DNA from 3 places in the Lysinibacillus sp. EB106-09-02-XG168 genome. Region 1 is predicted to be linked to each of the others. Evidence: riboswitches for the same ligand, from Rfam matches in the RefSeq annotation. Region 1 holds a riboswitch; each other region holds the start of a gene.
What was found. Region 1 has a riboswitch for thiamine pyrophosphate ahead of thiM (hydroxyethylthiazole kinase). Riboswitches for the same ligand answer to the same signal wherever they lie in the genome.
Positions count from the first base shown of each region.

Region 1 (11,130 bases):
TGTGAGCAAGATAAAGATAAAATCTTAGAAGAACTAAATGAATTAATTGGCAGCGAAGAAAAAAATCGTATTGAAATTGAACAATTAAAAGAATACTATCGTTCTGCACGTAAAACATTGTTAGCGCACCAGCATTCATTTGGGGTAGCATTACCAGCGCTAGAGAAAAAACTGGAGACGTTTGTTCAAAAGTTTGAGGAATTCGATGTGTTAACGAGTGAAGGGAATTATTTGCAGGCGCGGGAAATTGTTATTGGCTTAAACCAAGAATCACAACAGACATTTGAATATATCAATGATGTCCCAACAATTTTGACTGAATTGCAAGTGAAGCTACCAGGAGCGGTACAGGAATTACGAAGCGGTCAGCGTGAAATGGAAGAGCAATCCTATTATTTACAACATTTAGAGCTAACTGAAGAGCTTAATAAATTTGAAGAAGAATTTGTAGCATTAAAAAGTGAATTAGCAGAGCTTAACTTAAATGTTGTTAAACCACGAGTTACGGATATAAATGAAGAGATTGATCATTTTTACGATCTTCTTGAAAAAGAGGTTATTGCTAAAAATTATGTTGACCAAAATTGTGATCGTTTATTAAGCTCAATTACCAATGTTATTAGTTCAACAAAATTAGTAAGTGATGAAGCAACCTTTGTACAGCAAAGTTATTGCTTAAATGAAAAAGATGCTGAAATTCCAAAAGCTGCATTAAAGCAATTAGAAGCTTTACAACGCCGATATGACTTATTGGCAATGCGTGTTAGAGAAGAAAAATCTGCATATTCAAGTTTGCAGGAAGAATTGATTGAAATTAGCGATGAGCTAGAACGGATTCATGAGGAGCAAGGTCATTTGTCAAATACGATGAAGAAGCTACGAATTGATGAAAACAAGGCTCGCACGCAAGTAGAAAACTTAAAGAAAACATTACAAGAAACAGATCGTCTTTTGAATAAGGCTAATATTCCAGGTATCCCTGAAGAGATGGATGCCCGTCTAGATGAGGCAGCAGAGCATATTTATTTAGTTATGCAAAGCCTGCAAGAGGTGCCTCTCAACATGGGAACAGTTCATAATAATTTAAATGCCGCAACACTTTGTGTAGAAGATGTAAAAGCGAAGTCGCATGAATTAATTGAAAATGTAATGCTGATTGAGCGCATTATTCAGTACGGTAATCGTCATCGTGCAACAAATCCAAAATTGAATTCTCGTTTAAAAGAAGCAGAAGGATCTTTCAATCAATTCCGTTATTCCAAAGCATTAGAAGAGGCTGGAACAGCAGTTGAAGAAATGGAGCCGGGTGCTTTAAAGCGAATTCAAGAACTTGTGGCAGAAGAAACAATGTCAAAATAGTCAAGTATAATAAGAAATTACAGCAGCTGTCTAAAAGGTCTAGTATTACTTTTTAGACAGCTTTTTATTAAGGACGATGTTTCTCCAGATGAAGAGGTTTAAATATTTGAAGGGGGATTCCTTTGATTTTAAGTATATCTAAAACTTTTATATATACAGCGAGGGGTTGATTTCCGTTCCTCTATCGTTGATCCCCGAAGATTCTGCCAGCCTCCACTCCAATCAATCAAGCAGTACCTCCTGTCATGTTACTCAATTGTATATATATGAGTAGCTTCTTCAGACTTCATGAAGATGTGTTAGAAAGAGGAGGGAACTTTAATTATTTTTAATTCGAAATGAAGAAAATAGAGAATAGAGGTGTTCAACATGCAATTTTATAGTCGGGAAATGAATGAAATGCATGCGACTGATATATTAAATTGGAAATATGAAGAACCATATGATTTTTACAATAATGAACTTTGCGACGAATCTCTAAAAGAATTTCTTGAAAGTCCGTATTATTCTATTGTCAATGATCAAGAAGAGCTAGTAGGTTTTTTCTGTACAGGAACATCTGCACAAGTACCTAAAGGACATGACTATGGTGCATATATAGACGAATGCATTGATGTTGGAATAGGAATGAAGCCCGAGTTAACAGGAAAAGGTTATGGTGCAGAGTTTTTTTCATTTGTTTTAAATCATCTACAAAATCTACAACAAGAAAAAAATTGTCCACTTCGTTTAACAGTAGCTACCTTTAATACAAGAGCCATTCACCTATATGAAAAATTAGGCTTTAAAAAAGTCATGGATTTCACAGCTTCAACTGAATTTATAACAATGAAGAAAGCTTAAGTTAAAAAACGTGGTCAAATGTCGGTGAATTTTAAAAGTTGGGTGATAAATCCAAAGTTGTATTCGATAAATTAATAAAGTTTATCGACAAATTCAAAAAATCTCTCAATAAAAATGATAAGCGAAATAACACTAATTTTAGCTAGAAACGTTCATAGCAAGTCTTTAGATGACACTCTGAAAAGGGTGTTTTTTCACATTAAAAGCAAACAAATAAGTGATTATATTAGGATAATTGTTAAAGTTAGTAGTCAATCGCTGAAGATTGCGTTATGATAAATACCGTTAAATCAACGTTTTGAAAGTGTGTGATAATAATGGAAGTTAATACAATCTATTTAGACAACAGTGCAACAACAAAACCTATAAAAGAGGTTATGCAAGCATTTATGGTAGTGAATGAGCAGTATTATGCAAATCCTGCTTCCATTCATGCAATGGGTGTTGAATCAAACGAATTATTAATGCGTGCACGTGAGCAAGTAGCAGATATTTTGCAAACAGAAGCAAAAAATGTGCTATTTACATCAGGTGGTACTGAATCCAATAACACGGCTATATTTGGTTTAGCACGTAGCAACACACATAAAGGGAATCATATTTTAACAACTGAAATTGAACATCCATCTGTCCTAGAATCTGTGAAGCAGCTTGAGCAAGACGGTTTTGATGTGGAATACTTGCAAGTAGATGAAAACGGAGTTATTTCTTTAGAGGAGCTTCGCGCAAAAGTGCGGAAGGATACCATTTTAGTAAGTGTGATGCATGTAAATAATGAAATGGGCGCGATTCAACCAATTTTTGAAGCTGCAAAAATTATTCATGAATCGAGTCGTGCGGCTTTTCACGTAGACGCTATACAAAGCTTCGGGAAGTTACCGATATCATTTAACGATGACGATGGTCCAGACTGTATTTCTATATCTGGTCATAAAATTCATGGCTTTAAAGGTTCAGGTGTACTCGCATTCCGTAAAAAAATGAAATGGCAACCGTATGCACTTGGCGGAGGGCAGGAATTTGGTTTACGTAGCGGAACAGTAGCTGTACCACAAGCCGTAGCCTTATCAAAAGCAGCCCGAATAGCGATAGAGACGATGAATGAACGTTCAAAAAAATATCGTCAATGGTATGAAGAAATATGTACTCAATTACGTGGGTATGGAGATGAAGTGCATATTTTATCAACACCAAAAGGAGCAGCACATATTTTATCTTTTAGTATTCGCGACTTAAAAGGTGAAGTCATTATCAATGCATTGCAAAAACGCAATGTAATTGTTTCGACGTCGAGTGCGTGTTCATCGAAACAAACAAAAACAAGTCATGTTGTTGAAGCTCTAAATATCGATGAGCATTTTAAAAATGGTGTTATTCGTATAAGCTTTGGTGCGCATGTAACAGATGAAGATATTGTAAAGTTTAAACAAGTATTAGATGAAGTATTGACGGAACTTAAAGGAGAATTTTAAAAATGATTTGGAAAGAAATTTTAATTCGATATGGGGAGCTTTCTACAAAAGGCCGCAACAAGATGGATTTTATTCGCCGTTTACGAGAGAACATTCGTCATGCGTTTGCGGATTTAGGACATTTACACATTCGCACAGAACGTGATCGAATGTTTATAGCCATTCAAGATGAAGTACAAATGGACGTACTATTAAAAGGATTACCTAAAATTTTTGGTATTCAATCATTTAGTCCTGTGGCTGCATGTGAAAAAGATATCGAAGCCATGAAAAAACTAGCCATAACAATTATGGATACATTTAAAAATGAACAGCTTACATTTAAAGTAGAAGTAAAGCGCACAGATAAAACATTCCCGTTAGAATCACATGCCATTCAACGCGAAATTGGCGGTTATGTATTACCACAATATCAAAATTTATCAGTAAAAGTGAAGCAGCCTGATATCGAACTTCGTGTAGAGGTGCGTCATGATGCAACATATATGATGGCACAAGTTATTCCGGGTGCAGGTGGAATGCCTGTAGGCTCGAATGGTAAATCTTTATTAATGCTTTCAGGTGGTATCGATAGTCCAGTTGCCGGTTATTTAATGATGAAACGAGGAGTGCGCTTAGAAGCGATTCACTTCTTTAGCCCACCATACACAAGCCAAAATTCATTGGAAAAAGTAAAGGTACTTGCTAATGAATTAACGAAATTCGGAGCGAGTATACGTTTACATGTTATTCCTTTCACTGAAATTCAAGTTCTTATTAAAGAAAAAGTACCTTCTAATGTATCGATGACAACTACTCGACGTATGATGCTAAAAGTTGCTGACAAAGTACGTGAAGACATTGGCGCATTAGCTATTGTTACAGGTGAGAGTCTGGGGCAAGTAGCGAGTCAAACTCTTGAAAGCCTTACAGCTATTAATGCTGTAACGAACACACCGATTTTACGTCCATTAATCTCGTCAGATAAATTAGAAATTATCGATATTGCAGAGAAAATTGGCACATACGAAACGTCTATTCAGCCATTTGAAGACTGCTGTACAATTTTTACTCCTGCAAGTCCAAAAACAAAGCCAAAGCTTGAAAAGGTTGAGCATTACGAAAGCTTCTCGGATTTTGATGAACTCATCGAACGAGCAGTGAAAAACCGTGAAGTTTACATTTTCCCGAAAAAAGAACAAGAAGCCGATAAATTTGCGGATCTTTTATAGAAGAAACTTGCGAATTCATAAGAGCCGACTCAAAAGTACATTTTGAGTCGGCTTTTTTAGTCCATTTCCTTATGAGGTACAATTTACCTGAAATATTTTTGTATTAAAAATCTAAAATCGCACATTCTATATTCACAAGGAGGTGAGAAACACATGGCAAACAACAACAACCGCAGTTCAAATCAACTTGCTGTACCTGGTGTAGAGCGCGCACTTGATCAAATGAAATACGAAATTGCACAAGAATTTGGTGTTCAATTAGGAGCTGACGCTTCAGCTCGTGCTAACGGTTCCGTTGGCGGTGAAATCACTAAACGTCTTGTACAAATGGCAGAATCTCAATTAAAAGGTATGCCGAACAACCAATAATTGCTTAATTAGCAATTATTAAAATTAAAACCAGTGACCGTAAAAGGCACTGGTTTTAGTTTGTTTAAAATGTTTATTTTTTATCCCACATAAACAAGGAGTAATTTAAACCCGCTTGAATGACGCCCACTGATTAAAGTTTCACTTTATCCTACAAATGCTTTAAATATAGAGACTGTATTCGAAATATCCTCACTTTCGCAAATTGCGGAAATAACTGCTATCCCATCTGCACCTGCTTTAAATACCGTATATGCATTCGAACAGTTTATGCCTCCAATTGCAACGATAGGCAGCTCTGGATATTGTCTGCGAACTTGCTGTAAAAATTCAGTTCCACTAGGCGGTTTGGCGTCACTTTTAGAAGTAGTTGAAAAAATTGGACCAATACCTACATAGTCAGCACCATATTGTAAAGCAGTTTTTAATTCCGCTTGAGAATGAACAGAAACACCTAGTATCATATTGCCAATTTTTTCACGTACCATTGACACAGGGAAATCTTCTTGGCCAATATGAACGCCATCTGCTCTAAGCTTAATAGCTAGCTCAACATCATCATTAATAATAAACGGAACATGATACTGTTGACAGAGCTTTTGACATTTACGAGCAAAATTTTCATAGGCTTGTCCAGTAAGGGGATTTGGCCCTTTTTCACGGTATTGAAACATAGTAATTCCAGATAGGAGAGCTTTCTCTAATACGGTTAGTGGCTCCTGTTTGAAAACATTACCTGTGCCCATAATAAAATATAGCTGCAGATCGTCACGTTTCATGAATGATCACCTCGTAGGAATCTTTATACTGTTGATAAGCAAAATGATTTGTTGGACCGTGGCCATTCCCAATAGATAAATCATGAGTTATTGCTAATTGAATAAATTTTTTAGCTTCCTCAATTGCCTTTTCTATAGGTAGCCCAAGACCAAGAAAAGCAGTTAATGCAGCGGAAAATGTACAGCCTGTACCATGCGTGTTTTTTGTTGCAATTCGAGTAGATTGCATAGAAAATGATCGACCATCTTGAAAAAAAACATAATCAGTAGCATAACATTTATCTTCTAAATGACCGCCTTTCATAACGACACATTGAACACCTGTCTGTAATAAGATTTGGGCTACTTCGTTAATATCTGCTAAAGAATTAATTTTTCTTCCAGAAAGGGTTTCGGCCTCAGGAATGTTTGGCGTTACAATTGTTGCTAAAGGTAGCAAATAATTTCGTAATGCCTCAATTGCTTCTTGCTGTAATAAGCTCTCGCCACCTTTTGCGATCATAACAGGATCTACAATAAGTGGAATATTTACTTCGGCTAAAATATGTGCAATTGATTGGATGATTTCGGAGGAAAACAACATTCCTGTTTTAATAGCACTAATTGAAAAGTCCTCGATTAGCGCTTTCAGTTGTTTTTCAACAAAGCTCACTTCAATTGGTAAAACATCCGATACACCCAAAGTATTCTGGGCTGTTAAAGCAGTAATGACAGACGTTCCAAATACTTTTAATTCCTGGAATGTTTTTAAATCAGCTTGTATACCTGCACCGCCGCCACTATCTGAACCGGCAATTGTCGTTACAATATGCATTATTCTTCACCTTCCTTTGAAAGGCGATGTAGTTCATTTAATACAGCAATTTGAAAATCGCCAATGAATCGAGTAGAAGAAGCGGCTTTTTCTGCTAATTTTTTATATAGCGATAATGTTTCTAGTAATTGGTCAAAAGGTTGAGCTCCTGCGGTGAAGGAGGCACAACATAGTGCACTCAATAAGCAACCTGTTCCAGTGACTTCTGTCATTTGCGAATTTCCACCTGTAACCCATTGCTGATGTTTGCCATCAGTAATAAAATCCTTTTCACCTGTCACAATAACAATACAATTGTAAAGTTGAGCTATTTTCTGCGCCTCTAGTTCTAAAGAAATTGAACCACTACCACTATCTACGCCTTTTTGTTGCCAGTCTACATTGGCAATTGCTGCAAGCTCTCCGATATTACATCGAATTGCCGCAAATTTTATTTCCTCCAATAAATGCTGTACCGTTTGTTTCCGGTAAGTCGTTGCACCTGCTGCAACAGGATCTAAAACAACCGGAATACCAAGAACATTTGCTTTTTTTCCTGCAAGTAACATGGATTCTTTCATTCGCTCATTAAGGGTCCCAATATTGATCAATAAGCCTGAGGCGATTGTGACCATTTCCTCAACCTCATGACCGTCATCAGCCATGACTGGGGAAGCGCCTATTGCTAATAAGCCATTTGCTTGGAAATTAGCAACAACATAATTCGTCATGCAATGAATAAGTGGATTTTGTTTACGGATCGTTTGGAATATCAATTTAAGTCCTCCTCGTTGGATGGACGTAAGCGTGCAAAAAAGGCCCTTTTTCGTGCGCAAAAAACACGTAAAAGAGCCTTTCATCAGTAAGTCGATGTGAATTGCTCCCTACGTCAGTATTAACTAACAGGTTCAAAGGGTCAGGTTTTACCTTCTCAACTCTAAATGAGTCCCCCTGCAATCATGCTTTTAGTTGACCAAAATGTACCATATTATTCATTCGCGTTCAATAGGAGTTTTTTATTTGCATTCAGTAATTCTGTGCGAAAGCGACGATTACGCCAAATTGAAATGAATAGAAGCTATACGTGACTGATGCCATATAGCGGAGCATGATAGTTGTCACGACTTTAATGAATTAGAGTGAATTCCATTGAAAATGATAAAAATTGAGTTTTATAATGAGCGTAACAAAAGGGGGCAATTGCCATGAAAAGAGAAGATTTAATCGCACCAGAATGGTATAACATTTCAGAGGAAATTGAGAAATATGCGCAGGATCCTACCAAAAATGCATTATTAGTTTATGGCGAAAACGAGGAAATTCAGTACTTAACATATACAACTTTACTTGAAAAGGCGAATCAGGCAGCACATGTATTTACCTCCCAAGGTTTAAAAAAAGGCGACGTAATTTTAGTCATGGTACCGAGATCAGTGGAAGCATATATCGTGTATATTGCAGCTTTGAAGGCAGGCTTAACTATTATACCTAGTTCAGAAATGCTGAGAACTAAAGATATTGAATATCGAATCAATCATGCCGATGCAAAAGGAGTTGTTGCATTTGAGCCTTATATTGAACAATTTGATAATGTGGATAATTTAGAAGCAATAAAGCAATTTGTCATTGGTCATGCACATGAACCTTGGCAACCGCTGCTTGAAAAAATGCAAAGCCAACCAACATCTTATATATGCGCTACTCCAACTAAGAGTACAGACATTGCATTTTTAGCATATACAAGTGGTACAACAGGCAATCCAAAGGCAGCGGTACATAAACATAGCTGGGGTTACGCACACTTGCGAACTACTGCACCAAATTGGTTAGGTGTTCAAGAGGGTGATATTGTTTGGGCAACAGCAGCTCCAGGCTGGCAAAAATGGATTTGGAGTCCGTTCCTCGCTACTTTAGGAAGTGGTGCAACAGCATTTGTTTACAAAGGTCACTTTGATGCGGCAACTTACTTTGCATTGATTGAAAAATTCAATATTAATATTCTATGTTGCACACCAACCGAATATCGATTTATGGCGAGTCTTGAAAATTTACAAAATTTTAATGTAAGTACAATACGTCAGGCTGTGTCAGCAGGTGAACCTTTAAATAGTGAAGTGATAAAAGTATTTTCCGAAGTTTATAATTTACAAGTACGAGATGGCTATGGACAAACAGAGAATACATTACTTGTTGGTACAATGGTAGGGATGGAGTCTAGAATGGGATCAATGGGCAAACCTACTCCGGGTAATACTGTTGAAATTATAAATGATATGGGAAATCCTGTTGCGGTCGGGGAAGTTGGAGATATTGCTGTACACTGTGAAACGCCCGCGTTATTTAAAAAATATTTAAACGATCCAGAACGGACAGATTTACAATTTAGAGGCGATTGGTATATTACCGGAGATCGTGCATACAAAGATAATGACGGTTATTTTTGGTTTGAAGGACGTGGGGATGATGTCATTATTTCTTCTGGGTATACGATTGGCCCATTTGAGGTAGAAGATGCGTTGTTGAAGCATCCTGCAGTGAAAGAAACTGCCGTTGTTGCAAGTCCAGATGAGATCCGTGGAAATCTCGTGAAGGCGTTTGTTGTGCTCTGTGAAGGCGAAGTTGGTAATGAAACACTTATAAAAAACCTACAAAGCTATGTAAAAACTTTAACAGCCCCATATAAATATCCTCGTGCGATTGAGTTTGTTACTGAGCTGCCAAAGACCTCATCAGGCAAAATTCGTCGTGTCGAATTACGAGAGCAAGAAAAAATTCATTCTATCACACATCATTAATTTCCTAAGAAATAATGTCGAAAATCAAAGTTCCTGCTTTTTTTATGAACTTTGATTTTTTTTATAATATTAGGTAATGTATTATAGGTTGAATAGTTAAAGCTTTTGCAAAGTGTGGAGATCAACTTCGTATTATTGTGATAAGCCAAATTATTGCAATAAGTATGAAACAAATTATTGAGGAGGCAGAAAAATATGAATGGTAAAAGGTGGGCTGCTTTAATAATTGCAGGTGTGCTATTAGTATTTTCATTAGGAATGAACACTATTTTTGCAATATTTAAATCAGATTTCTTTAGCAGTTTTGATAGCTTGGTTGCTGGAGACGACTTGACGGTATTAGAAGAGGTAAAAGAAAGCGGCGATTTGGATAAACGTATTGCATACTTAAAGGTTGATGGTACGATTCAAGATGTTGGATCAAGTACATTATGGCAACCAATTTCTTATGATCATCAATTTTTCTTAAATCAATTAGATAATATTTTATATGATGAGACTGTGGAAGGTATCGTCTTAAGTGTTAATACACCGGGTGGTGGTGTAAAGGAATCAGCAGAAATATATAAAAAGCTGTTGAAAATTAAAGAAGAACGACAAATTCCAATCTATGTATCTATGGATTCGATGGCAGCCTCAGGTGGTTATTACATTTCAGCACCTGCAGATAAAATTTTTGCGCAACGCGATACAATTACAGGTTCGATTGGTGTCATTATGCAATCTATTAATTATCAGGCGTTAGCAGAAAAAGTTGGTGTGAAATATGAAACGTTTAAATCTGGTGAACATAAGGATATGCTTAGTCCAATGCGTGAAGTGACACCGGAAGAGCGTGCTATGATGCAAGACATGATAAATGAAACGTATCAAGAATTCGTTAGTATTGTTGCAAATGGACGTAATATGTCTGAACCAGATGTGAAAAAAGTGGCCGATGGTCGAATTCTTAGTGGTAAGAAGGCCCTTGAAGCAGGGTTAGTTGATGAGATTGGTGATGAGGAAGCAACAATTACTGCATTGCGTAAAGACTTTGGTTTAGAGGACGCAGAATTATTCGAGTATACATATGATGTGGGTGGCTGGCAATCATATGTTGGGATGAAAATTGGATCCGTATTTGGTCCATCAGCAGAGGAAAAAATGCTGATGAAAATTATGGCGGACTATAAAGCACCTAAAATGATGTACCTATATGGCGAATACTAAGGAGGGCGTACAATGACAAACAATGAAATTGTTATGCAAGGGTCACCCTCTATGGAGAATGCTCACCTAATGGATGAGCCAAATACGAATAAGATTTATGCATTAAAAACGGCAGGCTTTTGGATACGTTTTTGGGCCTTTTTAATAGACGGATTAATTATTTCAGCAGTAGGTGGAATTCTCGTTAACCCAATTTTTTATTTAATGGATTGGTCATTATCTGAAACAGTGTGGTATGCACCGATTTCGATTATATCCGCTACTCTCTATTACAGTTATTTCGTATTAATGACGAGATTT
Region 1 is NZ_JBYTDN010000003.1:3,695,347-3,706,476, reverse strand. It holds gene ezrA (septation ring formation regulator EzrA) at 1-1,359, shown strand, start outside; gene AC3WSO_RS18825 (GNAT family N-acetyltransferase) at 1,729-2,202, shown strand; gene AC3WSO_RS18820 (cysteine desulfurase family protein) at 2,520-3,674, shown strand; gene thiI (tRNA uracil 4-sulfurtransferase ThiI) at 3,677-4,885, shown strand; gene AC3WSO_RS18810 (alpha/beta-type small acid-soluble spore protein) at 5,039-5,254, shown strand; gene thiE (thiamine phosphate synthase) at 5,401-6,033, opposite strand; gene thiD (bifunctional hydroxymethylpyrimidine kinase/phosphomethylpyrimidine kinase) at 6,023-6,847, opposite strand; gene thiM (hydroxyethylthiazole kinase) at 6,847-7,602, opposite strand; TPP riboswitch at 7,691-7,789, opposite strand; gene mbcS (acyl-CoA synthetase MbcS) at 8,032-9,621, shown strand; gene sppA (signal peptide peptidase SppA) at 9,817-10,830, shown strand; gene AC3WSO_RS18780 (RDD family protein) at 10,843-11,130, shown strand, end outside.

Region 2 (11,130 bases), 1.2 Mb from region 1:
TGATGTTTTCTTTTATGAGAACGGCATTGAAGCTTTCGTTGCGTATTTGAATGAGGAGAAGGATGTCCTTCATCCTGTTAAGTATGTGGAAGGGATTCAAGACGATATTGAAGTAGAATTCGCCTTCCAATTCAATGATGGATACTCAGAAACAATCCTTTCATTTGTTAACAATGTTCGTACTCGTGATGGTGGTACACATGAAACAGGTGCCAAGTCAGCGTTAACACGTGTTTTCAATGAATATGCACGAAAAATTGGCCTGTTAAAAGATAAAGATAAAAACCTTGAAGGGACAGACATTCGTGAGGGCTTAGCTGCGATTGTTTCTGTTCGTATTCCAGAGCATTTACTACAATTCGAAGGTCAAACGAAAGGTAAGCTCGGGACTAGTGAGGCACGTTCGGCGGTAGATAGTGTTGTTTCGGAGCAAATTTTATATGTGCTTGAGGAAAATGCTGAATTGTCTGCATCTCTAGTGCGTAAAGCTATTCGTGCGCAACAAGTACGAGAAGCTGCTCGTAAAGCACGCGAAGATGCACGAAACGGCAAGAAAAGCAAAAAAGGCAGTACGATTCTTTCCGGAAAATTAACACCTGCACAATCGCGAAATGCGGCGAAAAACGAGCTGTATTTAGTCGAAGGTGACTCTGCAGGAGGTTCTGCAAAACAAGGGCGAGATCGTACGTTCCAAGCGATTTTACCATTGCGTGGTAAAGTTATTAATACTGAAAAAGCAAAGCTTCAGGACATTATGAAAAATGAAGAGATTTCAACGATTATCCATGCTATTGGTGCTGGTGTCGGAACAGATTTCTCCGTCGAGGATGCAGCATATGACAAAGTCGTGATTATGACCGATGCTGATACAGACGGAGCGCATATTCAAGTGTTGCTGTTAACGTTTTTCTATCGATATATGCGACCATTAATCGAAGCTGGAAAGGTATTTATCGCATTACCACCGCTTTATAAAATATCAAGAGGCACTGGTAAAAAAGAAGTGATTGAATATGCTTGGACCGAAAATGATTTACAAAAGGCCATTAAAAAAGTTGGAAAGGGTTACATATTACAGCGCTATAAAGGTCTTGGTGAGATGAATGCTGACCAGCTGTGGGATACGACGATGAACCCTGATACGCGTACATTAATTCGTGTAACGATTGAAGATGGTGCACGTGCTGAAAGACGTGTGACAACATTAATGGGCGATAAAGTAGAGCCACGCCGTAAATGGATCGAAGCTAATGTAGACTTCGGTATGGAGGATGATTCAAATATTTTAGAAAATGAATTCATCCAACAAGAGGAGGACCAAGCATGAGTAGTACGGAAAAGTATCAAGATTTACCTTTAGAAGAAGTAATGGGTGACCGTTTTGGTCGCTATAGTAAATATATTATTCAAGACCGCGCGTTGCCAGATGCACGTGACGGTCTTAAGCCTGTGCAACGACGTATTTTATATGCGATGTTTACAGAGGGCAATACGAACGATAAACCATTCCGTAAATCAGCCAAAACTGTCGGTAATGTTATCGGTAATTATCACCCACACGGTGACAGCTCAGTTTACGAAGCAATGGTGCGCATGAGTCAGGATTGGAAGGCGCGCCATATGCTTATTGAAATGCATGGGAATAACGGCTCTGTTGATGGTGACCCACCGGCAGCCATGCGTTATACAGAGGCAAGACTATCTGCTATTGCAGCAGAAATGCTCCGCGATATTGGCAAGAAAACCGTTGAATTTGTGCCAAACTTTGACGATCAGGATATGGAGCCGACTGTTTTACCAGCTCGCTTCCCGAACTTATTAGTCAACGGTTCAACGGGTATTTCGGCAGGTTATGCGACAGACATCCCACCTCACGCACTTGATGAGGTGCTAGACGGTGTTCTTATGCGCTTAGATAAGCCAAACTCCACTGTTGATGAATTAATGACCGTTATTAAAGGGCCTGATTTCCCAACAGGTGGCATCATTCAAGGTGTCGATGGTATTAAAAAGGCATATGAGACAGGACGCGGTAAAATCATTGTGCGCGCTCAAGCAGTCGTGGAGCCAATTAAAGGTGGCAAAGAGCAAATCGTTATTACGGAATTACCGTATGATGTCAATAAAGCAAATCTTGTGAAGAAAATCGATGAGCAACGCGTGGATAAACGACTTGAAGGAATTGCAGAAATTCGCGATGAATCAGATCGTACCGGCCTACGTGTTGTCATTGAGCTGAAAAAAGATGTTCCAGGACAAGGGATTTTACAGTACTTGTTTAAAACAACTGATTTACAAGTAGCCTATAATTTTAATATGATTGCTATCCATAATCGTCGTCCGACAATGATGACATTGCCATTGTTATTGGATTCTTATATTGCCCATCAAAAGGAAGTCGTGACAAACCGCTCTATTTATGATTTGCAAAAGGCTAAAGATCGTTCGCATATAGTTGAAGGCTTGATAAAGGCATTGTCTATTTTAGATGAAGTCATTGCAACGATTCGTTCGTCGAATGATAAAAGAGATGCAAAAACGAATTTACAGGCGAAGTTTGACTTTACAGAAGTACAATCAGAGGCAATCGTTAGCTTGCAATTATACCGATTAACGAATACAGATATTACAGAGCTTCGCAATGAACAAGATGAACTGAATAAACTGATCGCCAAGCTTGAAGGGATTCTTAATAGTGAAGCAAAGCTTGTACGTGTCATTAAACAAGAATTGCTCGACATTAAAAAACGCTTTGCAGAGCCTCGTCGCTCAAAAATCGAGCAAGAGATTGAAGAAATCAAAATTACGTTAGATGTCCTTGTACCAAGTGAAGAGGTCGTAGTGACTGTTACAAAGGATGGCTATATTAAGCGAACATCTACACGTTCACATGCAGCTTCAAACGGTCAGGATTTTGCCATGAAAGATTCCGATTATTTATTATATGAAGCACATTTAAATACACAGCATCATCTACTGCTGTTCACAAATCGAGGCAATTATATTTATCAGCCTGTCCATGAGCTACCTGACATTCGTTGGAAGGATCTTGGTCAGCATATTTCAAGTATTGTGCCAACCGGAGAAGATGAATCTATTATTGCTGTATATGGTTTTGAGACATTCGAACAGGCCAATACGTATATTTTAACGGCTACGAAAGATGGACAAATTAAACGCTCATCAGTAGCAGATTATGCTGTAACACGCTATTCCAAGCCGATAAAAACGATGAATGTCAAATCAGGCGATGAAATGATTTTTGCAAGTATTGTGACGGACGAGGTAGAACTAATGTTAACGACAGATACTGCCTATGCAATTCGTTTCCCAATCGAGGAATTACCAGTAACAGGTGTAAAAACAGGTGGCGTCAAAGGGATTACCCTGAAAGACGGAGAAGCATTAGTTGGCATCAATGTTTTACCGCCAGATGAAACGTCCTATGTGGCAATTGTTACGCAACGCGGTGCTGTGAAGAAAATGAATGTAGCCGAAGTAGAAATGACTAGTCGTGCAAAACGAGGCTTAAAAGTATTAACAGAGTTAAAAGCGAACCCGCATCGAATCGTGGCTGTAGTCAAGGTCACTGATGGGGAACAGCTAATGATTGAAACGGAAAAAGGTGTGCAAGAGTCCCTTGATGTACAAGCATTAACTCGAGCAGATCGCCATTCAAATGGCTCCTTTAAAGTGGATATAGCTACAGACGGTGCCATTTCACATGTCTTCGCGGTCAAAAAAGAAGAGAAATAACATTAGTTTTCTAGCCCAGCCCCTTTGAGAGCTGGGTTTTTTTATAAAATGAAACCAATCAGCTTTGTGCTTTTATGAGGCTGTTTAATAATAATTCAGCACTATCGGTAAACAGACCCTTGTCATTTTCGGATGGATATGGGTATAATAATCATCGAAAAGTTCATATGGAAAGAATGTGGGGGGGCTGGTAGTTGCCAGCTGAGATTGTGTCCGATAGACGCTGACCCTTTGAACCTGATTTGGCTCGTACCAGCGTAGGGAACATCAATTCAAAAAAGAAAGTTTTTGATACTGATTGTAAAACGTCTGGGAGGAATCCTAGACGTTTTTTATGTTTTCAGACTTTTATTGCATGGACAGGCTTTAGTGTAAACAGACCGTGAATACGCTTTTTTCTGGTAAACACTTTCAATCATGAACACTTTCACACTACTAACTTGGAGGATTCAGCATGAAAAAATGGTTATTGGTCCTAATGGTTGCACTTTTAACATTAGTGGGCTGTAGCGAAAAAGAGGCTAAAAAGGATGCTAAAGGATTAACAAAAGTATCGGTAGTTCTTGATTGGACACCGAACACAAATCATACAGGTTTATATGTAGCGGAAAAACTTGGCTACTTTAAGGAACAAGGTTTAGATGTTGATATTTTATTACCTGGTGAAACGGGTGCAGATCAGCTCGTGGCATCAGGAAAGGCTCAGTTTGGCGTAAGCTATCAGGAAGGGATTACGCAGGCTCGTGTGCAGGATGTACCTTTAGTATCGATTGCAGCGATTATACAACATAATACTTCTGGCTTCGCATCTACCGCATCAAAAGGTATTACGTCACCAAAGGATTTTGAAGGGAAAACATACGGTGGCTGGGGTGCACCGCTTGAAAAGGCTGTACTACAATCACTAATGCAAACAGAAGATGCGGATATTAATAAGTTAGATATCGTCAATGCAGGTGATTTAGATTTCTTCACTATGATGAAAAAAGATATTGATTTTGCGTGGATTTATTATGCATGGACAGGTATTGAAGCAGAACTTCGTGGCGAAAAGCTGAACATGCTTTATTTAACAGATTATAGTGAGCAGTTAGATTATTACACCCCTGTACTTGCTACAAATGAAAAAATGATTCAGGATAATCCTGAGACGGTAAAAGCATTTGTCGCTGCTGCAGCAAAGGGCTATGAATATGCAATAAAACACCCTAATGAGGCAGCTGATAGTTTACTAGAAGCGGTACCTGATTTAGATAAGAACCTTGTGCATAAAAGTCAGGAATGGTTAGCAGATAAGTATCAAGACGATGCTGCACAATGGGGCGAGCAAAAATTAGCTGTCTGGGAAAACTACGCGAAATGGATGGCTGACAACAAAGTTTTAGAGGGCGAATTTAACGCAAAACAAGCATTTACAAACGACTTTTTACCGAAAAAGGAGACAAAGTAATATGGCAAACTCTTTAATAAGTGTACAAATTATCCCGAAAACTGAAACATATGAGGATGTAATCCCGTTTGTCGATGCAGCGATTGCAGTGATCGACGCTTCAGGGTTGAAATATGAAGTTCATCCATTAGAAACGACAATGGAAGGCGAGCTTACGACTTTGCTGCAAATTATTGAAGAAATGAATGCCAAGATGATCGAGCTTGGCGCAATCAATGTCATTACGCAAGTGAAAATTTTATATCAGCCATCCGGTATTACAATGGATACGCTAACGGAGAAATACAAGGGATGAAGCAGGCTGTTAAACAAGGAAGGACGATAATTTTTATCGCCTTCCTCTTATTCATATGGGAACTAATTGTCCGTTTTGCTGATATTCCACATTGGCTTTTGCCTGCACCGAGTGCCATTTTGAAAGAGGGCTTTCAATCGTATGAGACGTTTGTGCCGCATGCTTTAGCTACTATCCAATTAGCACTTCTTGGTCTTGCTATCGGGATATTATGTGGGCTAACAGTTGCGGTGCTATTACATCGTTTTACGTTTATAAGGGAGCTATTTTACCCTATTCTCATTATGTCGCAAAATGTCCCAGTACTTGTCCTAGCACCATTATTAATCATTTGGTTTGGCTTTGGTTTATTGCCAAAGCTCATTATTATTTGTCTTGTGTGCTTTTTCCCTATTGTTATTTCGGCAATGGATGGTTTTCGTCAAACTTCGCCTGAGCTAAAGCATTATTTTGAGATGATAGGTGCTACGAAAGCCCAAACCTTTTGGAAGTTAGAATGGCCTTATGCGTATCCAGCGATATTTTCAGGCATTAAAATAGCAGCAACCTATAGCGTCATGGGGGCGGTTATTGCGGAATGGTTAGGAGCGAAAATGGGGATTGGTGTTTATATGACATTGGCACAGTCTTCATTTCGAACGGATCGTGTATTTGTAGCGATTTTCGCTATCGTGTTTTTAAGTTTATTATTATTTAGTGCTATTCGATTAATAGAAAAACTTGGTGTGAAGGGGAGAGGAAACTATGCTAAGCATTCAAAACATTGATAAATCCTTTGATTCCCTTCCAGTTATCCGTAATTTATCTTTTGAGGTGAAGGATGGGGAATTTGTAGCGATTATCGGTCCGTCAGGCAGTGGGAAAAGTACACTTTTTCAATTAATTGGTGGTGTTTCTTCTATTGATAAAGGTGCTATTTTATTAAACGGCACAGATATCCAGAAAAAAAGAGGGACGATTGGCTATATGCCTCAGCAGCCATGTTTATTACCGTGGCGAACGATCATAGAAAACGTCATGATGGTCGAGGAGCTTCATGGAAAACCTAATGTTAACGTTGCGAAGGAATGGTTAGATAAAGTGGGGCTCGCAACATTTGTTAATGCATATCCTAATGAGCTGTCGGGTGGTATGCAACAACGGGTATCGTTTATCCGTGCAATTGTCAGTAATAAACCTATTTTATGTTTAGATGAACCGTTTTCTGCACTGGATGAGTTTACAAGGCTAGAAATGCAGGTGTGGCTATTATCGATTTGGGAGAAATATCGAAAATCTATATTGTTCGTTACACATAATATTGAGGAAGCTCTATTTTTAGCTGATCGTATTATTGTACTCACAAAACGACCAGCGACGATGAAAAAGGAAATAAACGTACCTTTTGCAAGGCCAAGACAAGAAGAAATTCGCCATTCCGCTTCATTTACGGCATTGAAGCAACAATTATTCTCGTATTTAAAAGAAGAAAAGGATGAGGCGAATGTTGATTGATGCACATATTCATTTAGACAAGTATAAAGAAAACGACATAACTCCTTTGCTAGAAGAAGTGGAATATGTCATTGCCGTAAGCATGAATCTACTATCATGTGAGAAGACGTTGAAGCTGTCGAAAGCCTATGCAAAGGTAAAGGCGGCATTTGGCTTTCATCCTGAACAACCGTTACTTAGTAATGCGGAGGAAGAGGCATTATTCGATTGGATACGTCAACACGCTCATGATATGGTGGCAATTGGCGAGGTAGGGTTGCCTTATTATTTGAGGCGGAAGAAGGCGATTGATGATCATACGTATGAGGCTTTGTTAGAACGGTTTATTGTATTGGCAAAGGAATTAAATAAACCGATTGTGTTACATGCTGTCTATGAGGACGCGGCTATTGTTTGTGACCTGCTAGAAAAACACCATGTAACGAAAGCACATTTTCATTGGTTTAAAGGCGATGAGGGAGTGATTGAACGGATGATTCATAATGGGTATTTCATTTCTGTGACGCCTGATTGTACGTATGAGACTGAAATTCAAGATCTGATCAAAAAATACCCAATCGAGCTAATGATGGTAGAAACAGATGGACCTTGGCCGTTTGAAGGTCCTTTTGACAATAAACGAACATCTCCTTGGATGATGGATCATTCCATGGAGGTTATTGCTTCGATAAAGGGGCTTACAACAGAGGAAGCGGCGCGTATCATTACAAGAAATACGACAATATTTTATAATTTATAGCAAAAAACACAGCTGTTCATTTAGAGGGGCTGTGTTTTTTATAGTACCTGAATGGTTGATAAAATATTAGAATCACGATAGTCTACATTCAGTTACGAAGGTGTTCTATGGAACGTTCACTTAGCGAAAGTTTAAAAAGGGATCTATTTATTAACACAACTTTTGCAAAACAAAATAGGAAGGCAAGCTCTGAAATAGCTATGTAAAACCCTTAATCTAAAACTCTACCCTCACTTAGAAAGAGATTGTGCCACTGCGACAAACCTTTTTACCCCTTTCCTTAGTTGTTTTTCATTTGCATAAGAATAGCTTAAACGTATCCAGGATGATGGTTGTTTTAATGGATCACAAACTTGACCTGGCACGAAGGATATAGATTGTTCGATACATTTGGTTAATAATAATTCAGTCGGAATTTTATCTGGGAGTGCTACCCATAAGTTAAGACCGCCTTTTGGACTGGTCCATTTCCAATCTGTTACTGCTAGCTCTTCCTCCATGATTTCCTTTCGAATCTGAAGGGCGATCCGGATTTTCTCCAAGTGCTGCTGCAATCTTATTGATGAAAAGTAATAGAGAAAAATCTTTTGATTGAGAAGTGGAGAACCATTATCAGCTAACGATTTTACTACTAGTAGTGAATTCATTAACGATGATTGACAAATAACAGCTGCAATTCTCAAACCAGGTGAGATATATTTGCAAAAGCTTCGGATATAAATGACTGTACCAGCAGTATCATATGTGTAAATTGGTGGTGGTGGGGCATGATCAAAATATATGTCGTGATAGGCATCGTCCTCAATTAATAGACATCGATATTGTTCAGCTAATTCTACTAATTTTTTCCGCTGCTCAACTGAAACAGTATAACCAGTCGGGTTATGGAATGTTGGGTTGAGATAAAATAGACGTGGTTTATATTGTTTCATATATAATTCGACCTGCTGTAAATCGTACCCGTCTGGATGGATATCAACTGTTACAATCTGTGCCCCTTGTGCTCTAAAAGTATCAATCGCAGCACTATAGCTTGGACGTTCAAATAATACGACGTCTCTTGGCTTAATGAAAGTTTGGGCGATTAAGTGAATCGCTTGCTGTGAGCCAGAAGTGATTAACAGATCATCTGCACCCAGATGGGTTTTAAATTGGTTGATAAAATATTGAGTGAGTGTTTCACGTAGTTCTAAATCACCTTGCACAGTTGAGTAGGTTGCAAGTACTTTTGGATAAAGGTCAAACACTTTCTTCACGTAATCTGAAAAATAATGATTAGGCAAAAGATTTGGATCAATTAACGCCTGAGAAAAATGATAAGAAACAGGTGATTGATGGATTTCAGATAAATGATTTTTTTGTACGTATGCAGAAACAATTGGATTGTCAAGATCTAGATATTCAAGATTTTTCGTCACATTTGATTGGACAAAATAACCTGCTTTATCTTTTACATAAACTTTGTCATGTTGTTTCAATAATTGATAAGCCTTTAATACAGTTAATCGATGAACATTCATTTCAGATGCTAATTGTCGGACGGAGGGAATCTTTTCATGTTCTTTCCATTCTTTACGTTCTATTCTGTGCAGTACATAATCATAAACCTTTTTAAAAAGATAATCTCCATTTTGAATCGCTTTGCTCACATCGATTCCTCCTATTCAAGACGATTGTACCATGATCCAATCTAATCTGTTCTATCTTTTTCAATCTGTTCTACTGTCCTTCTTTTATGATAGAAAAAGAGGAGGAGTGTTATATGGTAATTGTTAATTATTTTCTCATGTGTTTGATTTTTGGAACGACATTTTTAGCGATTAAAATTGGTGTTGATGCAGGTATGCCTCCATTTTTATCAGCAGGACTTCGTTTTTTCATTGCTGGTTTGCTGCTATTTAGTTTTATGGTTTGGAGAGAAAAAACGACAATAGGGTTATTTTTTCGGAAAGAGATGTTTTTTACAGGAATAGGTTTAACCTTTGGGACGTTCGCCTCATTATACTGGGCAGAACAGTATGTGACATCAGGGATTGCAGCTGTTTTATCTGCTACAGGGCCAATGATGATCATCGTTATTCAGACATTCATAATGAAGCAAAAGGGAAACTGGAAATCATTCATAGGTTGTGGCGTCGGAGTCATTGGTGTCATGCTATTGATCTTACCTAGTTTTTCAATTGAGATTAGTCCCTTTTGGATGGTTGGTTGTTTCGCCATAATTTTAGGTGAAGTTTTTTACGCATCTGGAACGATTTATTCGAAGCATGTCATCCGAAAATTTGAAACGACCTCACCGATTGCTTTAAATGCGGCACAAATGATGCATGGTGGGATTTTATTAATCTTTTTATCATTTTTTATCGAGAATATTCAGTTTGATTACCTTTTAAGCCCAGCTTCAATTGGCTCTCTTCTTTATTTAACTATTTTTGGTTCAATGATTGGCCATAGCATTTATTATTGGCTAGTCTCACGGACAAATCCTGTTTTTCCTTCTACATGGCTGTATATCTCTCCATTAATTGCTGTTATGCTAGGTGTTATCTTCTATCATGAATATATTTCTTGGCTAACAGGTATAGGAACTTTGACGATTATTGTAGGAACGGTTTTAGTTAATTTCGAAACATTACGGAAGTTGTTTTGGGGGAAGGGGACTGTTCTTCAGAATATTAAAAATTAACTTGCTATTAGTGATACTTCGTAATTAATCTAATTATAAAGGAGTGTAAATTATGGAAATTTCTAAGGGAGTAGAGATGATTCAACTTGAATTTCACGGAAATATTATTTATCCCACTCTATTATGGGATCAAGAAATGGCTGTTTTAATTGACACTGGGTTCCCTGGACAAATTAAAGATTTACGCGTGGCAATGGAAAAGGTAGGCGTGTCGTTCGACAAACTAAAAGTTATCATTTTGACGCATCAGGATATAGATCATATAGGAAGTCTTCCTGAGATATTACAGGAGTGTGGAAGGAATATTAAAGTTTATGCTCACGAACTAGATAAGCCTTATATACAGGGGGATTTACCTCTTCTGAAAGACGGGCACATAGAAAATCCACCGAAGGGGAAAGTAAACGATACCTTGATTGACGGTCAAGAACTGTCGTATTGTGGAGGGATTCGTGTCATTCATACTCCAGGGCATACTCCTGGCCATATCAGTTTATATTTGAATCAGACTAAAACACTGATTGCCGGGGATTCAATGTACAGTGTAGACGGAGAAATCGGGGGAATTCATGTACCAACCGTACTGGATTTAAAAGAGGCTCGACTCTCTTTGAAGAAATACCTAGACCTCGACATTGAATCTGTGGTTTGTTATCACGGCGGATTAACTAAGGTAAATATTAATGAACAGATACAAAAAGTAATTTCAC
Region 2 is NZ_JBYTDN010000003.1:2,471,834-2,482,963, reverse strand. It holds gene parE (DNA topoisomerase IV subunit B) at 1-1,327, shown strand, start outside; gene parC (DNA topoisomerase IV subunit A) at 1,324-3,756, shown strand; TPP riboswitch at 3,927-4,037, shown strand; gene AC3WSO_RS13000 (ABC transporter substrate-binding protein) at 4,211-5,206, shown strand; gene AC3WSO_RS12995 (thiamine-binding protein) at 5,208-5,501, shown strand; gene AC3WSO_RS12990 (ABC transporter permease) at 5,498-6,268, shown strand; gene AC3WSO_RS12985 (ABC transporter ATP-binding protein) at 6,246-6,995, shown strand; gene AC3WSO_RS12980 (TatD family hydrolase) at 6,985-7,734, shown strand; gene AC3WSO_RS12975 (aminotransferase-like domain-containing protein) at 7,965-9,383, opposite strand; gene AC3WSO_RS12970 (DMT family transporter) at 9,497-10,420, shown strand; gene AC3WSO_RS12965 (MBL fold metallo-hydrolase) at 10,473-11,130, shown strand, end outside.
Region 2: another riboswitch for thiamine pyrophosphate. It lies ahead of AC3WSO_RS13000 (ABC transporter substrate-binding protein); the one in region 1 lies ahead of thiM (hydroxyethylthiazole kinase).

Region 3 (11,130 bases), 2.8 Mb from region 1:
CCTGAAAGTGAAATTAAAAACCGTGTTGCAGAAGCATTAAAATTCGTTAACTTAGCAGGCTATGGTAACCGTGAAATTTCTGAAATGTCTGGTGGTCAACGTCAACGTGTGGCAATTGCTCGTGCGATTGTGAACGATCCTGAAGTAATTTTACTTGATGAGCCCCTGTCAGCGTTAGATTTAAAGCTACGTACAGAAATGCAGTATGAGTTACGTGAGTTACAACAACGACTTGGGAAAACATTTGTATTTGTCACACACGATCAAGAAGAAGCACTTGCCATGAGTGATGAAATCTTTGTTTTAAGCGAAGGTGAAATCCAACAATCTGGTACACCAGTAGATATTTATGATGAGCCAATTAACCGCTTCGTTGCTGATTTTATTGGTGAATCAAATATTGTTCCTGGCGTAATGATTGAAGATTTCAAAGTAGAATTTGCTAGTAAAGTGTTTGAATGTGTTGACCAAGGTATGAAGCCAAACGAAAAAATTGATATTGTCATTCGCCCAGAGGATTTAGAAATGACAACAATCGATAAAGGAAAACTTGTCGTTAAAGTCGATACTCAATTGTTCCGCGGGGTACATTATGAATTATCTACGTACGACAAAGATGGCAATGAATGGCTTGTGCATTCATTGAAAAAAGCTGAGGTAGGGACAGAAATTGGTTTAGACTTTGACCCAGAAGCAATTCATGTAATGCGCTTAAATGAAACAGAAGAAGAATTCGATAAACGTTTAGAGGCATATGGGGACGACGAAGATGCAAACTAAGACTTCGAAATCAGCCTTATTTCCTTATGTTTTATGGATTGCACTTTTCGTTATCGCGCCGATTGCACTCGTTGTTTACTATTCCCTACTAGATATACATGGCAATTTTACGCTCGATAATTATAAAGCATTCTTTACTTCTGTCTATTTAAAAATGACATTAAGTTCATTCTGGTATGCGTTTTTAATTACATTCTTTACGTTACTTGTTTCATATCCAACAGCTTATTTTTTAACAAAAACAAAATATAAGCAGCTTTGGCTTTTACTAATTATTATTCCTTCTTGGATTAATCTATTGTTAAAAACATATGCCTTTATCGGGATTTTTGGCTTGTACGGCCCATTAAATGCATTTATCGAAGTATTTGGTTTTGATCCAAAGCAAATGCTATTCACTGATATTAGCTTTGTGTTCGTATCCGTTTATATTTTTATTCCATTTATGATTTTACCGATATTCAACTCATTGGATCGTTTAAATCCGGCACTTATTTATGCAGCACGTGATTTAGGGGCATCTGCCTTTACTACGTTCCGTCGCGTTATTTTGCCGTTAACAATGGACGGTGTTAAATCAGGTATTCAAGTTGTATTTATTCCTGCATTATCACTCTTCATGATTACTCGTTTAATTGCAGGAAACCGTGTTATTACACTGGGTACAGCTATTGAACAACAATTCCTTGTCACTCAAAACTGGGGAATGGGTTCAACAATTGCTGTTTTCTTAATTTTATTTATGGTCATTATTATGTTAATTACGGGACAGAAAAAGGATAAAGGAGGTCGCGTACGATGAAAAAACTATCTGCTTCAGCAAGAGTATATTTAGCGATTGTTTTTATCGTTTTGTATGCACCTATCTTCTATTTAATTTTCTATTCGTTCAATAGTGGTGGAACGATGAATAGTTTTGAGTCCTTTACGTTAGAACATTATAAAGCTGTTTTTGAGGATTCACGTCTACTCGTCATTCTAATTAATACAGTCATCGTGGCATTACTCTCTGCGTTGATTTCTACAATCATCGGAACACTAGGAGCTATTGGTATTGTTACTGTTAAAGATTCAAAAATGCGCAATACACTACTTTCATTAAACAATGTGTTAATTGTTAGCCCGGATGTCATTATTGGTGCAAGCTTTTTAATTTTATTCACAATGATTGGTATTAAATTAGGCTTTGCTTCTGTCTTATTAGCACATGTAGCGTTCAGTGTTCCAATCGTTGTACTGATGGTTTTACCGAAACTATTAGAAATGAATAAATCATTAATCGACGCTGCATTAGATTTAGGAGCAACGAAAAAAGATGTTATGATGCGTGTTATTTTACCGTATATACAACCTGGTATTTTTGCAGGGTTCTTCCTTGCCTTAACGTATTCTCTAGATGACTTTGCGGTAACATTTTTCGTAACAGGTAACGGTTTCAGTACATTATCCGTTGAAATTTATTCGATGGCACGTGCCGGTATTTCCTTAACGGTTAATGCTATTTCAGGTTTAGTATTCTTTGTAACGGTTATAGTCGTAGTTGGCTATTACTTCATCACAAGCCGCGCTAATAAAAGAACGGGGGGCACTCAATGAAGCAATTAATTCAAGCAACAATCGCAATACTTGTCGTTTCCGCCCTTTTATTCTATGCTGCTGACGCCCTAAGTGCGGGCGGTGGGAAAAGTGGTAAAGATACGTTAACAATCTTTAACTGGGGAGAATATATTGACCCTGATTTGTTGAAACAATTTGAAAAAGAAACAGGCATCCACGTTATCTATGAAACATTTGATTCAAATGAAGCAATGATGACAAAAATTCAACAAGGTGGTACAGCTTACGATATTGCAGTACCTTCTGAATATATGATTGAAAAAATGAAGGAAGAAAACTTACTTGTTCCTTTAGATAAAACGAAAATCCCTAATTTTAAAAATATCGATCCGTATTTTTTAGATTTACCATTTGATGACGACAATAAATATTCTGTTCCATATTTCTGGGGAACAGTCGGCGTTGTCTATAATCCAAAGCTCGTTGGAAATCTTGACTTCTCATCTTGGGAAGACTTATGGGATCCTTCATTAAAGCGTAAAGTCTTTTTAGTAGACGGTGCACGTGAAGTAATTGGTATGGGCTTAAATAGCCTTGGATACTCGCTCAACTCTTTAAATAACGAGGAACTACGTACGGCTACGGATAAACTAATCACATTAGCGCCAAATGTAAAAGCTATTATCGGGGATGAAATTACACCGCTGATGGTTAATAAAGAAGCGGCTGTGGCACTCACTTGGTCTGGTCAAGCAGCTGACATGTTGTCAGAAAATGAAGATTTAGACTTTGCTGTACCGAAGGAAGGCTCAAACTTATGGTTTGACAATATGGTCATCCCCAAAACGTCAAAAAATCTAGATGGTGCACATGCATTCATTAATTTCATGCTAAAAGCTGAATCAGGTGCTAAAAACGCTGATTATGTAGGCTACTCTTCCCCTAATATTGCAGCGATGAAGTTAATGGATAAGGAAGTTGTATCTGATAAGCGATTCTATCCTTCTGAAGAACAACGAAAAACACTAGAAGTATATAAAAACTTAGGCCCTGATTATTTGGGTAAATACAATGAGTTGTTTTTAGAATTTAAAATGAGTATTCGATAAACCTAAGCTGTTCTCACATTACGTTGAGAACAGCTTTTTTGTTTAGATGGAGGCGAATCCCAAGGGAAAGACTGGTGCAGGGATTTGTTTTAATAATTAGAATCCCCATAAATAAGTCTCTTATTTCAGACTTATAGTCAATAGTAAACGTACAAGCCTTATGGTAGACTGTAATATATTTGATTAAAGAAAGGGGTATTCGATGACCCAGCAGAAGTCTAATAAGGCGGCTTTGTATATTTTAATGTTTAATATGTTTATCGCAATGGGGAGTATCGGAATTATTATTCCTGTCATGCCTGAGTATTTAAAACTATTTGGTGCTGCAGGACAAGTACTTGGCATGTTGATTGCAACGTTCGCCTTAGCACAATTCGTATTTTCTCCAATTGCTGGGAATCTTTCAGATCAATACGGTCGAAAAAATCTCATTATCTTCGGTCTTATCGTAACAGGACTTGCACAAATTGGTTTCGGGCTTTCTACAGATGTGTGGATGCTCTTCTTGGCACGCTTTTTAGGTGGCCTTGGTTCTGCATTTGTGGCACCTCCTATTATGGCATTTGTGGCTGACGTCACAACGTACGAGGAACGCGGAAAAGGTATGGGGATGATAGGGGCAGCAATGTCCTTTGGTTTTATGATTGGACCAGGTATCGGTGGATTCCTCTCAAAAGTTAGTTTACATTTCCCATTTTATACTGCTGGATTTGCAGCTATCTTAGCAGCTATTTTATCGTTCTTTTTATTACCTGCTACAAAACCGAACACAGCGAAAAAGGCGCAGAAGCAGGATAATCTTGTAAAGCAGATGGCCCGTTCAGTCCGAATGCCTTATTTTGTCATGCTAATTATCATGCTTGTATTCTCTTTCGGAATTGCTAACTTCCAAACAACATTATCATTATTTGTGACAGAAAAGTTTAATTACACACCTACTGATATCGCCATTATATTAGTAATGGGCGGCGCTTTTGGTGTTGTTGTACAAATGTTTGTTATTACACCGCTGTTTAATCGCTTCGGCGAAATGAAAGTAGTGTTAGTCAATTTATTTATTGCAGCCGTTTCGATTTTCTTAATATTATTCGCATCTGGCTTTGCACTTATTTTAATTGTAGCGACAATCTTCTCTACAGCTACGACATTGATTCGCCCAGCTGTCAACACACTGATTTCGAAGCTTGCAGAAAATGAACAAGGCTATGCAGCTGGTCTGAATAATGCGTATATGAGTCTTGGTAATATGATTGGTCCAGCTTTAGCAGGTATGTTATTCGATTGGAATATGAACAGTCCTTATATTTTCGGGTCTATTATTTTAATGGCTTGCTTCTTCATTGCCCTTATTTGGACAATGAAAAAAGCGCCACACCTTATGCATCCTGATTCAAATTAGTCTTAAAAGTTATTGACTATTTTTAGTAGTGTGCTACATTATTAGGATAAAAACTAACAGTAAATTCTTACCACTAGGGGAGTCTTTAAAAGGCTGAGACGTATATGGTCATATACGGACCCTTTGAACCTGATCTAGTTCACACTAGCGGAGGGAAGTGGCGACACTTGCTTTTAAATATGTAAATGCAGGGCCGCTTCCTATTGCTTTTAGGAAGCGGCTTTTTTGTCGGGTTTATCAGCGATTCACTAAATACTAAAAAGGAGTGGAAATTATGTCAATTCGAAAATTAACAATTATGGCCTTGTTAGTAGCAATTGCCGTAGTAGGTTCTACCTTTGTTTCAATACCAACGGGCATTGCGCGCGCCTATCCTGTGCAGCATGCCATTAATGTTATTGGCGCGATTATTCTTGGACCAGTACCTACCATTTTGGTCGCCTTTGTCACAGGTATTATTCGTATTTTAACAGGCACAGGCTCATTACTAGCTATACCTGGCAGTGTTATTGGTGCTTTATGTGCAGCTCTTGCCTATAAATACAGTGGCAAACAATGGCTAGCATGTGTCGGTGAAATGTTCGGTACAGGTATCATTGCCTCACTTATTGCAGTGCCCTACGCACATTTATTAATGGGGACTTCTGTTGCTGCTTTATTTTTCATGCCAGCTTTTTTAACTTCAAGTACTATTGGGGCTATCTTAGGCATTGTCGTTACCAGCAATTTACGTAAAACAGTATTTGTAACTAACCTAAATACTCTTCTATAAATTATAAATCCTTTTTGAAGGGATGAGAGATTTATCGAAATAAATTTATGTTTTATCGAAACAATTTTAAAATTTATCGGAACAATTTCAGACTTTATCGGAATATTTCAGAAAATACAGTATATATGACCGCACTAATAGTTTTCAGTGTCATCAACTTTTGATGATAGCCTTGGAAATGAAAAAAACGATGGCTCATTACTATAAAGCAATGAACCATCGTTTTAAATTACTAAGATCGTTTTTTCATGCCCTTTAATAGCTGGGCAACATTTGTGTCCTCTGCCTGTATTGGTTTATCCTCGACAAGCTGCTCTTTTTTCTTCGGCCTAGTTAAGAAGCTCCAGCCAAAGCGTCTAATGGTAATATCAATGAAGAATAGTAGCATTCCCGCTAATAAAAGCCTTGTTGCAATATTTTGGCGTTCCGCACCTTTTTTAGTAAATTCACGGAATACTTCGCCAGGTTCTTTTAACACGGAGCCGCCTGTTTGCTTTGTTAGTTCTTCGACTAGCTTATCATTCACTGGACGTAATTCATATTCAGCACTATAAGGTACACTTAAACCAGCCTGGTAAATGGCCTTTTCTTCATCGGCAATGCGGAAGAAAATGAGTCCTGGTTCTGCTCGTACGACAGCTCGAACTTGTGAAGCTGAAATTGTTTCAAGCTGTGTTTCAAGTTCTTCACCCACTTCATTGACAGCGACAATATCTAAGAACGCCGCTTTATTTGTTGGGTCAGTGATGACAAATGAACCGTCTGATTCTAGCCGTACATCATAGGCAACATCGTTATAGCTCGGTAGCATTTTTGAAATAAGTGTTTGCCAAAACATGCCCCAATTTTGCCATCTTGCCCAGTCTCCCGTCCATTTCCCTGTCGAATCAGAAGTAAAGGCGAATGTTTTTCCAAGGCCATATTGCCATTCTGCAAGTACTGGATCTTCCTTCTCACTTTCTGCGATAACAGTGGCCCCCTGCTTTACTGTCGTACCTAAATAAGCATTCATTTTAGGTACCCCATTTACAAATAGCGTATTCCAGCCAGATGCATTAAATATAGATGGGTAGAATGGGTTATCTTCAATATATGTGCGTGAAATCATAGCAGTTTCACGAGATAAAATAGATGGGATCGTCTGCTCATCAACAACATCATAGAAACGTCCACTGCCCATCTCACTGAGTGCTTCAAGTAAGTTAGCATCTGCATCTTGACCAATTGCAACTGTTGATAGAGTCGTGCCATTTTCTTTTCCTTGTGCAATTAAGTCTTCATAGTTACCCGACTGTGACTGTCCATCTGTTAATAAAATAATATGCTTACGCTGCAACTTTAAATCTGCTAGATTTTCATAAGCTTTAGCAAGTGAACCATATATTTCAGTACCCCCACCTGGCGTTACAGATAAAATCGTATCTACAGCTTCTTCCTTATTGCCAAGTGGCCCTGTCTCAATAATTTCCCAAGGTCGGTCATCAAAGGCAATAAACCCGAGCGTATCCTCATCTCGTAGCATTTCAACTGAACGGGCGGCAGCCTCCTTAGCAAGCTCTAACTTTGCTCCAGACATACTTCCAGAGCGGTCAAGTACGATTGCCAGCCCTAATGATGGTAATTGCTCCTTACCTTTAATCTCCATTTCAACAGGTAGTAAAGTTTCGATTGGTGTTTTAAAATAACCGCCTAAGCCAAAGCTATTTTCGCCACCAACCATTGTAAAACCGACACCAAAATTTTTCACTGCTTGCTCAATAACAGTCATTTTTGCCTCGCCTACTAAATGGCCTGGCACATTATCAAAAATGATGGCATTGTATTGTAAATAACTAGAAAGCTCATTTGGCAGACTTTTAGCATCTACCACATCATAGGAAATGGATTGATTGCCAAGTGCTGCTGCGATTGGTGATGGTGTTTCATAACCATTAACAATTAATAAATGCGGTTCACTTTGCACCATCGTGACGCTTGTTAATTTATTATTTTCAAAAATTGCATCCTGTTCAACCTGCACGAGTGCCTCATATTTTACAAGCCCTTCTGTCGTTGCTGAATGTTTAAACGTAAATACATTTGAACCTTCTGTAAGTTCCACTACTTCACGGTGAATAAGCTTATCGTTTTCGTATAGTAATAGCTCACCTTGTTCTGCTACAGTTGCATTTATTTCAGCGACTAACTGCTGTTGCTCACCTACATAAGCAACTTGTGGTGTAACAAAGCTTTTCATGGATACATCATTAGCAACAGGTTGGTTAAATGGCACTACATCAACACTTATATTTGACCCTTTAAACTTCGATGCATATTCTAAGGCATCTCCTTTTGTTTCATTGCCATCCGTTAAGAGCACAAGTCGTGTTGCTTTTTTTGGATCTACAATACCTGAAGCGAGCTGTAGGCTCTGTTCAATATTTGTTTGATCTGTTGCTTTTATAGCTGTAAACTTCGGTACTTCCTTTAAAGATTTCGATAAAATGGCTTCCGTTTGTAATGTCGATGAAAAAGAATAAATTCCTGCAAGCTGTTCATCTTTTTTCGACGGTAAACTTTCTGCTATAAAATTGGCCATCTCATCATCTGTACCATTCATTGAAGCAGAACGGTCAACTAAGAACAATACTTGTTCTTCCTTTACAGGCAATAAAATATAGGGCCCTGCAAGTGCAAAAACTAAACAGCATATTGCCACAATACGAATACCTAGTACGACGATATGGGTTTTTTTTAGTCGCTGACGCTCGCGCCAATAGGTCCATCCAAAATACATAAGCAATGGAAGTAAAAGCAACAATGCTAATGGCATATTAATTCGTAAATCCACGACGTCGTTGCACCTCCCACTCTAAAACAAGTAATACTAAGATCATAAGGATAAGCCAAGGTACGAACGATGTTTTCGATATTTCTTCCTTACCGTTGTCCGGAAGCTCTCCAAGCGTATAGCTTGTCCCTTTTTCAATCACACGCTCTTGCGCTTGAAGCTGTATGATGAAGCGCTTTTCTTCATATTTTGACCGAGCTGTATAAATTCCTGGCTTCATTGGTGCTGTTAATAGACCATTCGTAATGGACGATAAAAACTCAGCTTCCTGCGAATATATACTCCAATCACCCTGTGTTAAAGCAACTGCACGTTGCTCATTTGGTGTGAAAATACCAAGTGAACCTATTGATGCTGAAAGCTCCTGTTCAGCACTCCATAAAAATAACGGGAATGAAGGATGTAACGGCCAATCTGTATCTGCAATATCAGCTAATACAACAATATCCCCTTCAGGTGAACGCTGAATAAATGGTAGGTCTCCAACTGATGCAATCGTTTTATAGTCATCGAATCCAGGATATAATGCACTGACGTAAATATCTTTCAGCTCACTAAATGCAAACAATGCATCACTTGTTGTACTGACTTCTCCAGTACCTTCAACCTTCTCAACGTCATCCCGTCCAAATAATACAATTGGCTTATCCATCTTTTCGAGTAGTGCCGTCTGATTGGTCACAATAGTGGCATCCAAATTGTCAGCCAGCTGTGAAGATGGAACAATTTTCACGCTACTATTAATCGTTTGCAAACCTTTTTGAATGAGTTGATGCATACTTTGATCGACAACTACTTTTGAAGTAGCTGTTTGTAGCAATACAGTTTGTAAATTATCAACAGTATAATCGTCCTTAGCATCTATCTTGGCAGTCATAGTATCTTCTAACGGTAGGTCTTTAAATGTTTTCGTTACGGCTTCATTTGGAGGTAATGCAACACTTTCCGTAACGATCTCCTTACCCTTAACATTTTCTATAGAAAGTTTTACATTTTGCTCTTTGTCCGTATCATTTTGTAGCTGTACAAGTGCCATAGCAGATTGTCCATCTGTAGTAGCAGCAAAACGTGTCATCGCGATATTTGTTAAATCCTTTGCAGATCCTTTTACGATCCACTTCACCGTATCTTTTTCCATCGGTAATTGCTTTTTATCGAGCGAATCTGTAAAGATATAAATAGATGTTGGTGTATTACCGACAAAAGCTTGTGCCGCATCTAGAGCTTTATTCATTTGAGCTGTCTCATATGTTACTTGTAACTGTTGAATGGCTTTTTCAATATCTTTAGTATTTGTTTCCTGCTGTAATATAGCTTTTGGCGTATTACCTGTTGTAATGAGTGTCACAGGCCTTCCATCAAGCTCATTGACCAATGACAGCATTTCTTTTTTATGTGTATCAAATGTTGACTGCTCTTTCCCCGCTAACATCGTTGCAGACGTGTCTACTATGAAAATCGTCTGCGCACCAACGATCGTTGACTTTTTAACATATGGATTCATTAATGCCAGTACGAGTAAAAGAAGTGCTAGCAGTTGTAAATAGAGCAGAGCATTTTTTTGTAAATGTTTTAAGTATGGTGACACACGTGTTTCTTGCATAATTTCCGACCAAAAAAGTATGGAGGATACGGGTTGATCGGTATATTTTTTTCGAAAGAAATAATATAGAAGGACAATGACCGGGATGATGGCCGTCCAGCTAAAAAGTATTTGACTAAAGCCCAATACGGCTCACCTCACCTAATCCAATGTGCTTTTATTAATTGTTGGAAGATGGCATGCTGTAACCCATCCTCTACTTTAAGTTGTAAATGTCGAACACCGAAGCGCCGACAAATTGCTTCAAATTCCTCTTCATGTAATAAACGTCTTACCCTATACGTGTCTAGAACTTTAGAAGACATCGTAACATTGACATCTCTGCCCGTTTCACGATCAAGTAAGCGCACATCACCCGTATATTCTGGTGCTATTTCTTCTTGTGTAACTATTTGCAAAATACGGACATCCCCCGCAAAGCGTGGTAGCCTTTTTAAAAGTTGCTCCCATTCCTCGATTGGCTCAAGTCCGTCTGTGACAATAAATAGTACGGTGCTATCTTTAGGCAATGCTTTGAAAGCTCCTTGTGCGAAGCTATTTGTATAAGTTGCTTGCTCTATCTCTGTGACTACCTGTAAAAAGGCGCGACGATACATAGCACCCTTACGACGGAACGGTGGTTTCACCTCATCCTGTAGAAAAGAAAATGATAAGCGATCATCGCGGCCGAGCACCATTAGGCCAAGAGAGGCGACAATTTGCCGTGCAAAAGTCCATTTTGCTTGATCGCCCATAGATTTAGTTGTATCTAGCAAAATGTGCACGCGCATTTCTTGTTCATCTAAAAAACGTTTAATGAAGTATTTATCAGTTCTCGCAAAGACGTTCCAATCCACCTGACGTACATCATCACCTAAATGATATTCACGAAAATCCGAAAAATCGAGCGATGCCCCGAAGCGTTGCGAACGGTGCGAGCCCTTGTGCTGCCCACGTAATTTGGAGGCCGTTGCCACTTGGAAGCGACTGATTTTCGCTAACCAATCCTCGGGCAATAATAATTTTTGTGTCACCTGCTAACACCTTGCTGTACTTTTTCTAAAATGACATCAATTACATCGTCTGCTGTTTTACCTGAAG
Region 3 is NZ_JBYTDN010000003.1:882,785-893,914, reverse strand. It holds gene AC3WSO_RS05155 (ABC transporter ATP-binding protein) at 1-780, shown strand, start outside; gene AC3WSO_RS05150 (ABC transporter permease) at 770-1,582, shown strand; gene AC3WSO_RS05145 (ABC transporter permease) at 1,579-2,376, shown strand; gene AC3WSO_RS05140 (ABC transporter substrate-binding protein) at 2,373-3,446, shown strand; gene AC3WSO_RS05135 (MFS transporter) at 3,649-4,845, shown strand; TPP riboswitch at 4,911-5,018, shown strand; gene thiW (energy coupling factor transporter S component ThiW) at 5,120-5,617, shown strand; gene AC3WSO_RS05125 (VWA domain-containing protein) at 5,850-8,447, opposite strand; gene AC3WSO_RS05120 (vWA domain-containing protein) at 8,431-10,176, opposite strand; gene AC3WSO_RS05115 (DUF58 domain-containing protein) at 10,188-11,063, opposite strand; gene AC3WSO_RS05110 (AAA family ATPase) at 11,060-11,130, opposite strand, start outside.
Region 3: another riboswitch for thiamine pyrophosphate. It lies ahead of thiW (energy coupling factor transporter S component ThiW); the one in region 1 lies ahead of thiM (hydroxyethylthiazole kinase).